DNA from 2 places in the Pseudactinotalea sp. Z1748 genome. Region 1 is predicted to be linked to the other one. Evidence: predicted binding sites of a transcription regulator. Region 1 holds the regulator's gene; the other holds the start of a gene.
What was found. The regulator LexA, encoded in region 1, represses DNA repair genes until DNA is damaged. The targets are predictions, from matches to a motif close to TCGAACANNTGTTCGA.
Positions count from the first base shown of each region.

Region 2: a site for LexA is predicted at 3,064-3,079, ahead of ACO0LU_RS02695 (DUF222 domain-containing protein). Genes of this name have one in related genera too.

Region 1 covers NZ_JBMPQB010000004.1:157,949-165,381, reverse strand. The annotation lists gene ACO0LU_RS10795 (DUF5302 domain-containing protein) at 1-86, opposite strand, end outside; gene nrdR (transcriptional regulator NrdR) at 202-672, opposite strand; gene ACO0LU_RS10785 (LysM peptidoglycan-binding domain-containing protein) at 775-1,278, opposite strand; gene lexA (transcriptional repressor LexA) at 1,652-2,389, shown strand; gene ACO0LU_RS10775 (metallophosphoesterase family protein) at 2,367-4,043, opposite strand; gene ACO0LU_RS10770 (ATP-dependent DNA helicase) at 4,040-6,109, opposite strand; gene hflX (GTPase HflX) at 6,106-7,433, opposite strand, start outside.
Region 2 covers NZ_JBMPQB010000001.1:562,958-570,390, forward strand. The annotation lists gene ACO0LU_RS02685 (hypothetical protein) at 1-23, shown strand, start outside; gene ACO0LU_RS02690 (BTAD domain-containing putative transcriptional regulator) at 1-2,961, opposite strand, end outside; gene ACO0LU_RS02695 (DUF222 domain-containing protein) at 3,113-4,948, shown strand; gene ACO0LU_RS02700 (chromate transporter) at 5,008-6,375, opposite strand; gene ACO0LU_RS02705 (methyltransferase domain-containing protein) at 6,381-7,232, opposite strand.

The DNA.
Region 1 (7,433 bases):
TTGCGATCGAGCGCCTCGCGCATCTTCGCCTTGGCATCGGCCATCAGCCGATCGGGGCTTTCGGATCCGTTCTTCTTCGATGACATCAACAGTCCTCCCTGAACTCACCACGGACCGGGACCTCGTCCCGGGGTGGCTCATCCGCAACCTTGCCGGGTCCGGCGCGAACACGCCAGCGGATAAACCCCCGGCCATGCAACCTCAGGCGTACTGCTCCGAGGCAGGATTGCGGTCCAACTTCAACGCGGTGATCGCAGCCTCGAAGTCCTCGAGGGAGGTGAAGTTCTGGTAGACGCTGGCAAAGCGCAGGTACGCCACCTCGTCCAGCGCCCGCAGCGGCCCCAGCGTCGCCAAACCGACCTCGTGGGAGTCGATCTCGGCCACGCCGGTGGCGCGGATGGACTCCTCCACCTGCTGGGCCAGCAGCGCCAGGTCATCGGCGGAGACCGGGCGACCCTGACACGCCTTGCTCACCCCGGCCACGACCTTCTCCCGGCTGAACGGCTCCATCGCCCCCGATCGCTTGATCACCGTGAGGCTGGTGCTCTCCACCGTGGTGAAGCGGCGCGAGCACTCGGGACAGTGCCGCCGGCGGCGGATACTGCCGCCATCGTCGGCGGTGCGGGAGTCCACCACCCGCGAGTCGGGGTTACGGCAGTACGGGCAATGCATCGGCGCGTCCCTTCCCGGCTTGGTGACGGCGTGCTCGGTGCACACACAATGCCACATATGGCTACCGGTGTGGGACGTCGCCCTCCAGCGGGTTCCTCAGCCCTACGGGACGCTCAACTCCTGGCCGGCGTGCACGGTGGAGTGCTCCAGCCCGTTCATGCCGCGGATGGTCTCCACCACCTGGCGCAGGTCCTGCCCCGGATCGGCGATCTCACTCGCGATCACCCACAGGCTCTCGCCCGGCTGGACCACCACGGTGGAGACCTCGGCCGGCGTCTGCGCATCCGGGGCCAGCAGGGTGCCGAGCCCACCGCCCACGGCGATCGCCAGCGCGAAGCCAAGCGCGACCAGTACCCGCCGTCCGCGGGTGGTCAGCCGCAGGGGGGCGTGTTCGCGCGCCCTGGCCGGGCGAACCGGTGCAGCCGGGCGAACCGGTGCCGCCGGGCGAACCGGTGCTGCCACCAGGGGCGTCACGGGACGGGTCCGGCCGACCGAGCCCTCGGTCCGCTGGGGTACGAGGGCACTCAGCCCGTCGCGCTGCGGCGCAGCCTTCGGGGCCTCCGGGGCCGAAGCCGCTCCGGGTGCCGAGGAGACTGCGGGAACCACGCTGAGGTGACAGGTCGAGTTACGTGCAGGTCCGGCGTGCCCGCAGGGGCGCGTCCGCGACCGCCGCAGGGCTGCCCGCCGGGTCGAGGTGCTGGGGTGGATCGCCAGTGCACTCATCGGATTACTCCTCGGGCCACGTCCGGGACTGGCAACCGGCCGATCCTCGAACTGATGTTCTGCGAACACATGTATGGACAGTAACACAGCCGTTCGATAGAGTCGACACGCCAGTCGAACAGATGTTTCCTGTTCGGCGCCGTAACGCCTAGGCTTGGGAACGTCATGGGGAACACCCCACCACCGACCCCTGACATCGCGGTGACGGGACCATGGCAGAGCCGCTCGCAACCGCACCGAACCGCAGGAGGACACGATGGCCGAGGGACCCAAGGACGCCAGCCAGCAGCACCCGGACCAGACCGGCCACTCCCCCGGTCTGACCGCCCGGCAACAGCGGATCATGGACTCGATCCGCACCAATATCGAGACCAAGGGGTACCCGCCGACGATGCGCGAGATCGGCACCGCCGTGGGCCTGGCCAGCCCGTCATCGGTGAAGTACCAGCTCCAGGTCCTGGAGGAGAAGGGGTACCTGCGCCGGGACCCGATCTCCACCCGCGCGATCGAGATCCTGGATCCCCACGGCACGGCTCCGGCGCAAGAGAGCCCGGCACCGGCTTCGGCCCGCGGCCCGAAACAGTTCTTCAGCACCGACTCCGAGGAGCAGGTGGACGCCTCGCCCAGTTACGTCCCGGTGGTCGGGCGGATCGCAGCGGGCGGCCCGGTGCTGGCCGAGCAGTCGGTGGAGGACGTCTTTCCGCTGCCGCGCCAATTGGTCGGCGACGGCGACCTGTTCCTGCTCAAGGTCACCGGCGACTCGATGATCGACGCCGCGATCTGCGACGGCGACTTCGTCGTGGTGCGTCAGCAGCCGGTGGCCGAGAACGGTGAGATCGTCGCGGCGATGATCGACGGTGAGGCCACGGTCAAGACGCTCAAGCGCACCGAGGGCGAGGTCTGGCTGATGCCGGCCAACTCCGCCTACTCCCCGATCGAGGGATCCGACGCCCAGATCCTGGGCCGGGTGGTCAGCGTCCTGCGCTCGGTGTGACCCGCCCGTCCGGTCCGATCCGCAGGCACACCTCGTCGTCGTAGGTGCGTCGCTCGATCCGAAGCACCCGGTAGTGCGAGTCCAGGACCGGGAAGGCGTGGATCGGCTGCAGCGTCAACCGGGCTCCGGTCCCGGTGCGCTCGAGATTGATGTCCAGGTAGCCGTAGTGCTTGCCACCCTCACGCAGCACCGGGTTGCCGTCGCCGGCCACCTCCCAGCGCTCCGGAGCGTCCTGGTCGGCCGTCCAGGCCCGGTGCGGGTTGTACCGCAGGAGCTCCCCATCACCCCCTCGCAGTTCGCCACCCAGGCTGTCCCCGGCCACACCGACGTCGTAGTAGAGCACCCCGGGTGAGCCTTCGTCGCCGTCGGGCACTACCGAGCGCTCGAACAGTTCACTGTGCCCGCAGAGCACCGCGGCCACGCCGAATTCACTGAACATCCGATGGAACCTGCGCATCGGGGTCCCGCCCTGGCCGGTAGAGAACTCGTGATCCATCGGTAGGCCGTGCGCGCCGCTGGAGTAGGGCACGTGGTGGAACTGGACCAGGATGATCCGGCCCTGCGCCCGGGCGTCGGCCAGATTCTCCTCGGCCCAGCGCCACTGCGGCCTGCCGGGGGCGATGTCGTTCAGGTCCGTGCCACCGGCGGCGGTGTACTCCGCTGCGGTGAAGTGGTCCTGGGTATCGGCGCCCGGGCCTCGGTAGGCCCGTCCGGTGAGGGGCTGGGCGTACCGGGACCGATGGTCGTCGGGCTCGCCGTTCGAGGAGTCCAGCGTCAGGATCGTGAGTGGTCCGTGGTCGAGGCGGTAGTAGCCCCGGCCCCTCGCCCCGTCCGGGCCCGGGAAGTGGGCGTGGTACTTGGCCCGGGCCCGCACCACCGGGGAACGGTCCGACGGCGTGCCGTACCGGCCGTTGCGGGCGCCGAAGTTCTCCCAGTTTCCCAGCGCAGGCAGGAGCGGTGCCCGCGAGAGCAGGCCCGAGGGGGCGTTGATCGTGAAGAACTCATCCCAGGCGGGCTGGTAGCCCCCGCCGCCGACCAGGTCACCGGGATGCAGGATCAGGTCCGCCTCCTCCTGGGCGATCATGCTCACCACCGCCCGGTAGCCCTCCGTCTTGGTGAGCGGGTAGCGCAGGACGGGCCGGCCGGCGGTGTGCTCCGCCACGCCGAAGACCTCCCGCCACAAGCCGTGCGGGTCGGGGCGGGACTCCCCGCCGGGGCCGGCCGGCCAGGAGCGATGCGTCACCCGCCCGGCCGGTGCGGTCTCGGAGTCCGAGAGCGCCACCAGGTGAATCTGCTGCCAGGACCCGTCGGTGGGAGCGGTGCGGAAGGCGGCACGGTGCTGCTCGCCGTCCTGGGTGACCGTGTAGGCGTACCGCGTGTGTGGCCGCAATCCGGTCAGGACGACGACGTGGCGGACGTTCCCGTCCGGGTACAGCCAGGAGCCGGGCGCCAGACCCTCGATGAGTTCGGTGCGCTCGGCCTCGGTAGGGCTCAACACGTCGAGGGCCTCGGGCCGGGACGTGACCGGCCCGGGCGCGCCCGGTCCGGTCACAACGACTTCTCCGGGTTCATCGGTGTGGGAGAACCAGATGATCGTCATGCCGGTGCTGCTCGGTGCGTGCAGGTAGGGCCGGACGCGGAAACCGAACGTCATGCCGGTGCCTCCCCACCACCGGACAGCCTGCGCAGCGCGGCCCGGACCAGGTCACCGTCGGTGGTGGGCCACAGCGGCGGGAGCGACTTGGCCAGGAAACTGCCGTAGCGCGCCGTTCGCAGCCGGGGGTCGAGCACAGCCACCACGCCACGATCGGCCACCCCACGCACCAGCCGGCCCGCGCCCTGGGCCAACAGCAGAGCCGCGTGGCTGGCAGCCACCGCCATGAAGCCGTTGCCACCTCCGGCAGCCACCACCTCCTGGCGCGCCTGGCGGATCGGGTCATCGGGGCGCGGGAACGGGATCCGGTCGATGACCACCAGCTGGCAGGCCTCCCCCGGCACGTCGACGCCCTGCCACAGCGACAATGTGCCGAACAGGGAGGTGGCGGGTTCGGCGGAGAACCGGCGCACCAGGGCCGGAATCGAGTCCTCGCCCTGTAACAAGATCTCGGTGTCCAGCCGCTCCCGCAGCGCCTCGGCCGCAGCCTGCGCACCGCGCCGGGAGGAGAACAGCCCGAGGGTGCGCCCGCCGGCGGCCTCGATCAGTCCGGCGAGTTCGTCCAGGGCCTCCTGGGCCGTGCCGTCGCGGCCCGGCGGCGGCAGGTGCGAGGCCACGTAGAGGATGCCCTGCTTGCCATAGTCGAACGGGGAGGACACCTGCACGGCCCGGTGGGGCCCGAAGCCCATCCCGACGCTGCGCACGGCGTGGTCGAAGGTACCACCGAGGGCGAGGGTGGCCGAGGTGAGCACTGCGGCCCGCTCGGCGAAGAGTTCGGAGGCGATCGGGCCGGCCACGTCCAGCGGTGCGATCTTCAGCCGCGAACCCTCCCCCGGTGCGCGCCCGCGCTCGCACCAGAGCACGTCGATCCGCTCCGCCACACTGTCGGAGAGCAGGCGGTCGGCGATCTCGAACAGCACTAGCAGCGCCGACGTCGCCATGGCTCGGCCACCGGCTTCCTCGGCCTTGCCCTGGCCCTGGGTCTGCTCGGTGCGCACCGCCGTCATCGCCTCCCGGCACGCCTCGGCGATGGAGCGCACCGTGGGCACCAGTTCGGCCGGCAGGCCCTGGGGCAGGCGGCCCTCGGGCACCAGACCAAGGTTGGTGCGCAGATGGGTGGCGGCATCCTCCAGGGCGGACAGCGCGATCCCGGCGTGGCGGCGGGCCAGCCGGGCGGTGCGTTCCACGGACGCGGCGGACAACTCCACCGTGGCCTGGGCGGTGACCCGGTCGGCGAGTTCATGCGCCTCGTCCACGATGAGCACCTGGTGTTCGGGCAGCACCTTCGGGGAACCCGAGGCGGCGATCCCCAGCATCGCGTGGTTGGTCACCACCAGGTCCGCCTCACGGGCGGCGCGGCGGGCGTGTTCGGGGAAGCAGTCGGTCAGCAGCGGGCAGCGTTGCCCCAGGCACTCCAGGGAGGTGAGAGAGACCTGCCGCCAGGCCCGGTCGCTGACCCCGGGCACCAGATCGTCGCGGTCCCCGGTGCTGGTCTCCTCGGCCCACCTGCGCAACAACAGCACCTGTCCGCCCAAGGAGTCGTCCTGTCCCTCGGGGTGCTCCTCCGCGGCCGAGGGGGCCGCGGCTGCGGCATCGAAGAGGGTGCCCTCATCGTCGGACGGGTAGCCGCCGGCCACCTTGTGCAGGCACAGGTAGTTGTGCCAGCCCTTCAGCAGCGCCACCTGGGGCTCCCTGGGCAGGTGCCGCCGTAGGGACTCCGCGGCAAGCGGCAGGTCGTGCCCGAGCACCTGGCGCTGCAGGGCCAGGGTGGCGGTGGAGATGATGGTCCGTTCGTCATTGCTGACCGCGTGCAGCAGGGCCGGGATCAGGTACGCCAACGACTTGCCGGTGCCGGTGCCGGCCTGGACGAGGAGGTGCTCGGCGCCAGCCAGCGCGGCGGCCACCTCGGTGGCCATCTGGTGCTGGCCCTCCCGGCGGGCGCCGCCCATCGCGGCGATGACCTCATCGAGCACGGTATCCAGGTGCGATGGCGGATCGGGACGGCTCACGTCGTCGTCGGTTGGAACAGTACCGCCCGCGTCGCGGCCGGCGTCGTCGGGGCTCATCCGCCGACGGCAGCATCCAGGTCTGCCGCCAGCGCCCCGTCGACCCGTGCGTGCAGCCGGGTCCCGTCCTCGGTGTGTTCGGTACTGATCACCTCTCCGGCCACGTGGGCCCGGTGCACCAGATCGCCGCGCTCATAGGGCACCACCACGTCCACCTCCACCGCCGGGCGGGGAAGTTCGGCGGCGATGTGTTCGCGCAGTTCCCCGATGCCCGCGCCGGTGCGCGCGGAGACGGCGACGGCGCCCGGCTCGCGGGTGCGTAGCGCGGCGATGGTCTCGGCATCGGCAAGGTCGGCCTTGTTCAGCGCTACGAGTTCGGGGATCTCCGAACTGCCCTCGATCTCCCGCAGCACGTCGCGCACCGCGGCGATCTGACCGGCGGGATCGGGGTGGGAAGCGTCCACCACGTGCACGATCACGTCGGCCTCGGCAACCTCCTCCAGCGTGGAGCGGAAAGCCTCGACGAGCTGGGTGGGCAGGCTCCGCACGAACCCGACGGTGTCGGCCAGGGTGTAGGTGCGCCCGTCCGGGGTCTCGGTGCGCCGCACGGTGGGGTCCAGGGTGGCGAACAACTGGTTCTGCACCAGCACACCCGCGTCCGTGAGGCGGTTCAGCAACGAGGACTTGCCGGCGTTGGTGTACCCCACGATCGCCACCGAGGGCACCGCACCGGCACGGCGGGAGCGGCGCCGCCCGGCCCGGGCCGGGGCCATCTGGGCGATCTGCCGCCGCAGCCGGGCCATCCGGGTGCGGATCCGCCGACGGTCCAACTCGATCTGGGTCTCCCCGGGTCCGCGCGAGCCGATACCGGCGCCCCCGGCCGTCTGCCCACCGGCCTGCCGGGACATTGACTCACCCCACCCGCGCAGGCGCGGCAGCAGGTACTCCAGTTGGGCCAGTTCCACCTGCGCCTTGCCCTCCCGGGACTTGGCGTGCTGGGCGAAGATGTCCAGGATCAGCGCCGTGCGGTCGATCACCTTGACCTTGACCACGTCCTCCAGGCCCCGGCGCTGGGACGGGCCCAGTTCGGAGTCCACGATCACGGTGTCGGCGCCGGTGGCGTGCACCAGTTCGGCCAGTTCGGCCGCCTTGCCCGAGCCGAGGTAGGTGCCCGGTTCAGGATGACGACGCCGCTGCAGCACTCCGTCGAGCACCTGCGACCCGGCCGTCTCGGCCAGGGCGGCCAACTCCCGCAGCGAGACCTCGGCCTGCTCCACGGTGCCCTCGGACCACAGACCCACCAGGATCACCCGCTCCAGGCGCAGCGAGCGGTACTCCACCTCGGTGACGTCGTCGAGTTCGGTGGACAGCCCTGCTACGCGGT
Region 2 (7,433 bases), on a different contig from region 1:
CCGTGCTGCTGTCCGAGCGCTGATCGGCAGGTCCGGTTGCCGGCTGAGGCCGGCGATCTCGGCCACCACCACCGCTACCGATCGCACGCCACGCACTGCCATCTCCTCGGTGAGGTGCTCGGGCCCGAGCACCTCACCGAGGCGGGTGAGCACAGCCGGCAGATCGGGCACCGTGGTGGGGTCGGCTCCATGTCCGCTGCGCTCGCGGTGCCGGCGGGCCACCCCAAGCAGCCCGGCGGCGTGCGCGGGTCGTTCGGGCGCCTCGAGCGCTGCGCTGATCTCGATCAGGCCGGAGACCCACCAGGCGTCGAGTAGTTCATCGGCGACCACGGCCTGGGCGACCGTCCGCACCAGTTCCCTCGCCTCGGTCTCCTCACCCAGGGCGCGGTGCCGCAGCGCGCGCTGCCAGCCCAACCGCGCCTGCTGCTCCGGTGAACCGACGTCGGCGTAGATCGCCTGCGCGGAGCGGGTCAGGATCATGGCCGCCCGATGCTGCCCACGTTCAGCCTCGATCCCGGCGAGACGTTCCAGCGCCATCGCCTCCATGTGGGTGCTGCCCAGGTCGTAGTAAGCGGTCCGGGCGCTCTCCAGATGCGCTGAGGCCTCGTCGAGCCGAGCCAGTTTGTGCGCGGCGATGCCGCGATTGAGTTCGGTGGCGGCTGTGCCGAGGGCGTGGGCGCTTTCCACGAACAGGCCGTGGGCACGGCTCCACATCTCATACGCGCCCGCGTGGTCGCCCCGGTCCGAGGCCACCCCGGCCATGTTGTTCAGGGTCAGGGCCTGCCCGGCCTTGTCCCCCAGACTCTTGCGGACCTGCCACGCCTGGTGCAGCAGTTTCTCTGCAGCGGACCGGTCGCCGTCGTCCCAGGCCAGGCCACCGGCGGCGTGCAGGGCGGCCCCTCGCACGGCCGGGTCGGCGTCGTCGCCCGCCTCGAGGAGCTGGCGCAACCACCGGCGCCCCTCGGTATGCATGCGTCGCCGCATCCAGAAGGGCGACAGCCCCGCCGCCATCGACAGGCCCCGCTGTGGATCGGTCTGCACCGCGTGGGCCAACCCTGCACGAAGGTCCGCATCCAGTTCACTCAGGCCGGCCAGTGCCGACGCCTCGCCGGGGCCGCCCACGTGCGTCACGGCTTCCCGGACCTGATGGTCCAGGTACTCCAGATGGCGGGTCTGCAGTTCCGGTGGGGCATGACCCATGCGAGAGAGCACCTGTGGCGCCGAACGGCGTACCGGGGGCAGTAACGAGTACCGGCCGCGTTCACCGCTGAGGTCGGCGACCACCACGGCCGCGTGCGCGAGTTCGGCGAGGAGCCTGGGAACGTCCCCGGCCGGCACCGCCGTGCCGGAGCAGACCGCCTCGATCGCCTCGACGCCTACCGGACTGCGGAAGATGCGCATGCGACTCAGCAACTCCCGGGCCGCGGGCCGCAGGTGCTCCAGCGTCCCGGTCAGTGCCACCTCCATGGACTGGTGCCGGCTGGGCCGGTCCCGCTCCGAGGCGGCCGAACCCAGATTCCGCTGCAACTGACCGATCACGTCCGAGACGGTGAGCACGCCGCACTGGGCGGCGGCCAGTTCGATCGCCAGCGGGAGGCCGCCGAGCAGGGCAGCCACCTCCTGCAGGCGCGGGTCGTCGGGGTCCGGCAACACGGTGCTGGGGCCTGCCTGGCGTGCTCGCTCCAGGAACAGCCGCACCGCCTCCGATGCGCCCGGCCCGTCCCCGGAGACCTCCAGCATGGGCGTGACCCACACCGATTCACCGATGACGTTCAACGGGACCCTGCTGGTGGCGAGGACCCGTACCCGGGGGCAGGCGGCGAGCAGCCGCGACACCATGTCCGCCACCGCCTCGGCCACGTCCTCGCAGTTGTCGAGCACGAGCAGTTGTTCCCTGGTGTCGAGCGCATCCGCAACCTCCTCGACGGTGGCAGCGGTAGTGCCCAGAGCGGCAGCGACGGCGGAGGGAACCAGTGCGGGATCCTCCAGGGCTTCGAACGAGGCGAAGACGACGCCGTGGCTGAAGCGAGCCGCGGCCGCCTGCGCCGTGGCCACGCTCAGCCGCGTCTTGCCCACCCCGCCCAAGCCGGTGAGGGTGACGATGCGGTGCCGGCCGACCAGGGCAGTGAGTGCCTCGATCTCGGCGGATCGACCGACGAAGGAGGTCGCGAACACGGGCAGGTCCACGTTCGCAGCGGCCGGTGGATCCAACGCCAGATCGTGCCGCAGGATCTGCTCCTGGAGCCGGCGCAGCGCGGCGGTGGGTTGCACGCCCAGCTCCTCATCCAGCGCCGCCACGGCGCGGTGGTACGTCTGCAGGGCATCACCCTGCCGCCCGTTCCAGTACTGGGCAGTGATCAGCAGACTCCAGACGCGTTCGTCGAACGGGCGCTCCACGGTGAGTGCGGACAGATCGCCGGTGTCGGCATTCGCGCCCTGGGTGCGCATCTGCAGTTCGGCCAGGTCCACGTTGAGTTCGCTGCGCTGGGTCAGTATCCGCTCGATCTCGGCGGTGGCGCCGGAGCGGACATCGGCCAGCGGCAGGCCCCGCCAGAGGCCCTTCGCCGCCCCTAGTTCGTGTCCGGCCCGTTGCAGGTCGCCGGAGTGGAGGGCCTCCCGGCCGGATCTGGTGTGTTGGTCGAATCCGGCGATATCGACCTGATCCCGGGTGATCGCGAGCCGGTACCCGGTGCCGATCCGCTCGAGCAGATCGGGTCGGCCGAGCATCTTGCGCAGATGGGACACGTGCACCCGCAACGCGCTTTCCGCTGTCGCCGGCGGGGCACCGTCCCAGACGAGTTCGCACAGCAGGTCCACGCTCAGCACCTCGCCCGGATGCTGGGCGAGCACCGCCAGCAGCGCCCGCCGGATCGGCCCGGTGATCGGCCGTTGTTCGCCGTCGATCCAGACCTGGAGCGGCCCGAGCAGCGCGATGTGCACGTCACCGCCGCTCTTGCTCATCACTCGATTCAAGCATGTCGGACTGCTCCGGGGGCAGGGAACGGGCGCTGATCGCGAGGTGGTGTCGTGCCGAGATCCGACGGAGGGCAGACCAATCCATGGTCATACGCACGTTCGAGGAATGTCGGTGGTCGGGTCTAGCGTGGTCTTCATGTCCACCACATCGGCGTCGAGTCCGGGGTACTCCGTCCCTGGGCGGGGTCCGGCGGCACGAGAGGCGGCCGCCCGGTACCTGGGTGCGCCGCTGACCGGGTGGGAGCGGTTCAAGCGACTGAAGACCTACCTCGATGCGGCCCCGGATGAGCCGGGCGTGCTGATCGAGATGGCCGCCGCGTGCGCACAGTTGCGGTCCAACATCGACGGGATCGAGTCCGAGATCCTGCAGGCCCTGTTACAGGTCCCTTCGCGGTCGGGCTGGGGTGAGGAGATCGCGGCACGGATGGCGCTGTCGACCCGGGCGGCCGAGGGACGGTTGGATCGTGCCGCGGCGTTGGATCAGTACTCAGAGGTGCACTTCGCCTTACTCGGTGGCGAGATCGACCTCCCCAAAGCCCGGGTGTTCCTCGATGCGGTCAAGACGTTGCCGCCGGGGCAGGGGCGGGCGATCCACCGAACGATCCTGCCGGATGCGCCGGGGTTGACCGTGGGCCAACTGCGGCACCGGTTGCAGGCGGCGGCATTGGCGGTGGATGCCGATAATGCCCAGGCGCGCCACGAAGAAGCGGTCAAGGACCGGTATGTGCGCGCCGAGCCGGCCGAGGATGGGATGGCGTACCTGACGTTCTACCTACCGGCCGTGGACGCGGCTGCGGCGATGAGTGTGCTCGACGCGCTGGCGGTGAAGGACGGTCCGGAGGATGAGCGTCCGATCGCCGCCCGGCGGGTGGACGCGTTCATGGCGATCATCCGACAGATTCTCAGTAGCGGGACCACCCCCGACGGGCAGGAGGTTCCCACGCAGCACCGTAAGCGCCCGCAGATGGTCTTCACCGTGGCCCAATCCACCCTGGACGGCCACGACGATGCTCCGGGATACCTGGCCGGGCACGGGCCGTTGTCCGCCGACATCATCCGTCATCTCGTCGGCACCGTCGAGGTCACCAGCCAGGTTCTGCCCACCGACCCGGTCGATGGCACCGCACAACCGCCGCCGGCGGCAGCACAGCACACCACAGGGGAGCGGGCTGCCCAGCGGCGAGCCGCGCCGGAGCGCGTCCCATCGCGGCCGGGCGTCCATGACGATCCGGCGGCAGCGTTAGCCGCGATGGGGGTTCTCGCGTGCGACTCCTACCAGCCCGGCGCGACGCTACGGGAGTTCATCCTCGCCCGTGATGTCACCTGCAGGTTCCCGACCTGTCGCCAGCCAGGACGCCGCTGCCAGATCGACCACATCGTTCCTTTCACCTTCGACCGGCCGGCGTGGGCACAGACGCATCAGGGCAACCTGCACCTGTTGTGCGCACGCCACCACGGGCTGAAGACCGCCGGAGCCTGGCGCATCACTCGTGAGCCGGCCACCGGCGACACCCGCTGGACCTCCCCGCTCGGCTACACCTACACCCGCGCCGCGCAGGTCGTCGACCCCGCCCACGAGTTACCGGTCCTGCATCGGCAACTCCAGACGATGCGTGTCGAGCACGCCGACCAACCCGAACTGTTCACCGGGTCCGCCCCGCTATCACCCGGGGTAGTCAGCGAAGTCGAATGGGCACGAGCGAAGTGCCGGACCCCCGCCCATGCCCGGCCCGGCGCCTGTGATTGCGCCGAACGCGCCGAGGACATCACCACCATCCTCGCCGGGCTGCAACCGCCAGACCCGCCGGATCGGCCTGACCCAACCGGCTCGGCCGGCTCGGCGAACCATCACGATGTGCCCGGCTCGCCCGACTTACCCGGTCCGCCCGCCTCACTCGACCTGCCCGCGGAGCCTCCCGCCACCAGCGACCCAGGCGAGTTCCCGACCAGCACCGACCCGCCGCCATTCTGAGCCCGGGCCGTGAGGGGAAACAACCATCCGCCCCTGAGCCCGAGCGGGATGTCCGCGACTCACAGAAGCGCGAACCCCGCCAGTGCTGCCAGTAGCACCACCGCCCAGGAGGGGGCCTTCCACCATGCCAATGCGGCGAACGCGGCCAGCGCGATCACCAGCCCCCACAGGGTCGTGATGCCCTGGGTGATCACCGGGTTCACCAAGGCCGCCGCGAGCAGCCCGACCACGCCGGCGTTCACCCCGGCCAGCGCCCGGCGCACCCGGATCCGACGGCGCAACCGGTCCCAATACGGCAGCAGCGCCAGCACCAGTAGCGCCGAGGGCAGGAAAATCGACACCAGCGCGACCGCCGCACCGAGGATGCCCGACGGTGGCACCGAACTCGCTGCGCCCAGGTAGGCCGCGAAGGTGAACAGGGGGCCGGGCACCGCCTGCGCGGCGCCGTAACCGGCCAGGAACGCCTCAGTATCCACCATTCCGGTGGTCACCACCTGGGTCTGCAACAGCGGGAGCACCACGTGCCCGCCACCGAAGACCAAGGCGCCGGTGCGGTAATACACATCGGCCATCTCCACCACACCGTGGCCGCTCCACCGGGCCAACAGGGGCAGGGCAGCCAGTAACAGCGCGAACAGGCCCAGGCTCACCGCCGGCAGCATGCGGCGCCCCCCGACGCTGCGGTGCCCGTTGGTCGCCCCGCGCCGACCGCCACTGGCGCTGCTGTGCCCGTCGGTCGCACGTGCCCGGCCGGATCCGGCGGTGTCCCGACCCGCCCCTGCGTTGTCGCCACCGGGACCGGCGTCGTCCCGGCCGGACTCGATGGCATCCTCGACAACCTCGGAGGCATCCTCGTCGGCCTCCGCCCCGAAATCGCGGGGAAGTACGATCAGCCCCAGCAGCCCGGCCACCACGATGACGCCGACCTGCACCAGCGGGTGCGGCACAGCCAGGACGGCGACGAGGGCCGTCGCCGCGATGAGGGCGCGGCGAAGGTCGGGAGTCAGAGTGCGCGCCATGCCCAGGACGGCGTGGGCCACCACGGCTGCGGCGGCGGCCTTCAGCCCGGCCAGCCACCCCTGCCCGAAGGCATCGAGGGCCTGCACACCGAAGGCGAAGGCCACCAACACAACCGCCGAGGGAAGCGTGAACCCCAGCCACGCTGCCACTAGCCCGGCCGCACCGGCCCGCTGCAGCCCTATCGCCATGCCCACCTGGCTGGAGGCCGGTCCGGGTAGAAACTGGCACAGCGCCACCAGGTCGGCGTAAGCGGTGTCGGTGAACCACCGGCGGCGCTGGACGAACTCGGTGCGGAAGAAGCCCAGGTGCGCCACCGGCCCGCCGAAACTGGTCAGACCCAGGCGCAAGAAGATCCAGAACACCTCCGGCACTGAACCGCCCGAACGCGCCGAGGCAGGGTTAGCCACGGGTGTCAATGGTCCTCGACCGGCTCGGGAGCAGGCGCAGGCTTGCGTGCGAGCAGCCAGAACCGGCGCCGCTCCGCGAGCAGCGGTTCACCCCGGGCCGGGCCGCGCTGGTGCAGGGAGTACAAGGCCTGCGCATAGCGGTCCACGGTGAAGTCGGCCGGGGCCTGCCAGGGGATCAACTGCAGGTAGGCCACCAGGGCGGCGATGTCGGCGAACGCGTAGTGGCCCACCGACTCGGAACCGTCGACGATCTCCAGATCAGCCCGGAGCAGGCACTCCCGCAGCACCCCGTAGGTCACGCCCGGAGCGTGCGGTCCCACGCCCAAGGCCTCACGGACCTCACCGAACTCGCGGACGTCCACCTGCTGGGTGAGGAAGTACCCCCCGGGGCGCAGGACCCGGGCCACCTCCAGCGGGTGGTAGGACTCGTGCCGGTTCAGCACCAGGTCGAAACGAGCGTCGGGAAAGGGCATCGGAACCGGGTCGGGCGCATCGTTGGGCTGGGCGAAGACCACCAGTTCCATCCCGTGGCGGGCCAGTGACGCCCGGGCGATCGGCACGTTCGGCTCCCAGCCCTCGGTGGCGATGGTGTCGGTGGGCAGGTGGTCGACGAACCGCAACAGGTGCTCGCCCCCACCGGTGCCCATGTCCAGGACCGACCGGGCGCCGGCGAGGCGCTCGCGGTAGAGAACATCGAGGTCCCATGGAACCCCGGACTCCTCCACCCGGCCGACCAGCGCGGAGAAGTCCCACCCCTGGGCCGGGCCGGTCTCCTCGGCCCGCCAGGTGGTGAGCAGGGCCTCGGGCACGGCCGTGGTCGGCCGGCCCGGAGCAGAGCGGGATCGGGGCGGTGGCATCGCCGCCCAGGTTAGCGCGCCCGGAAGGAGCAGCATCGGCCTCTCGCGCGGGGGGCTGACGCGTGGGCCGCGCGAGGGAGGGCAGCACAAGCCTTGCGGCGGATAGAGCAGTACGGACATTAAGCAGTACGGATATGTCCGCTCCGGCCCACCCGCCGCGCCCGCCTGCGGACCACCCCATAGGCTGTTGCACCAGCGGCG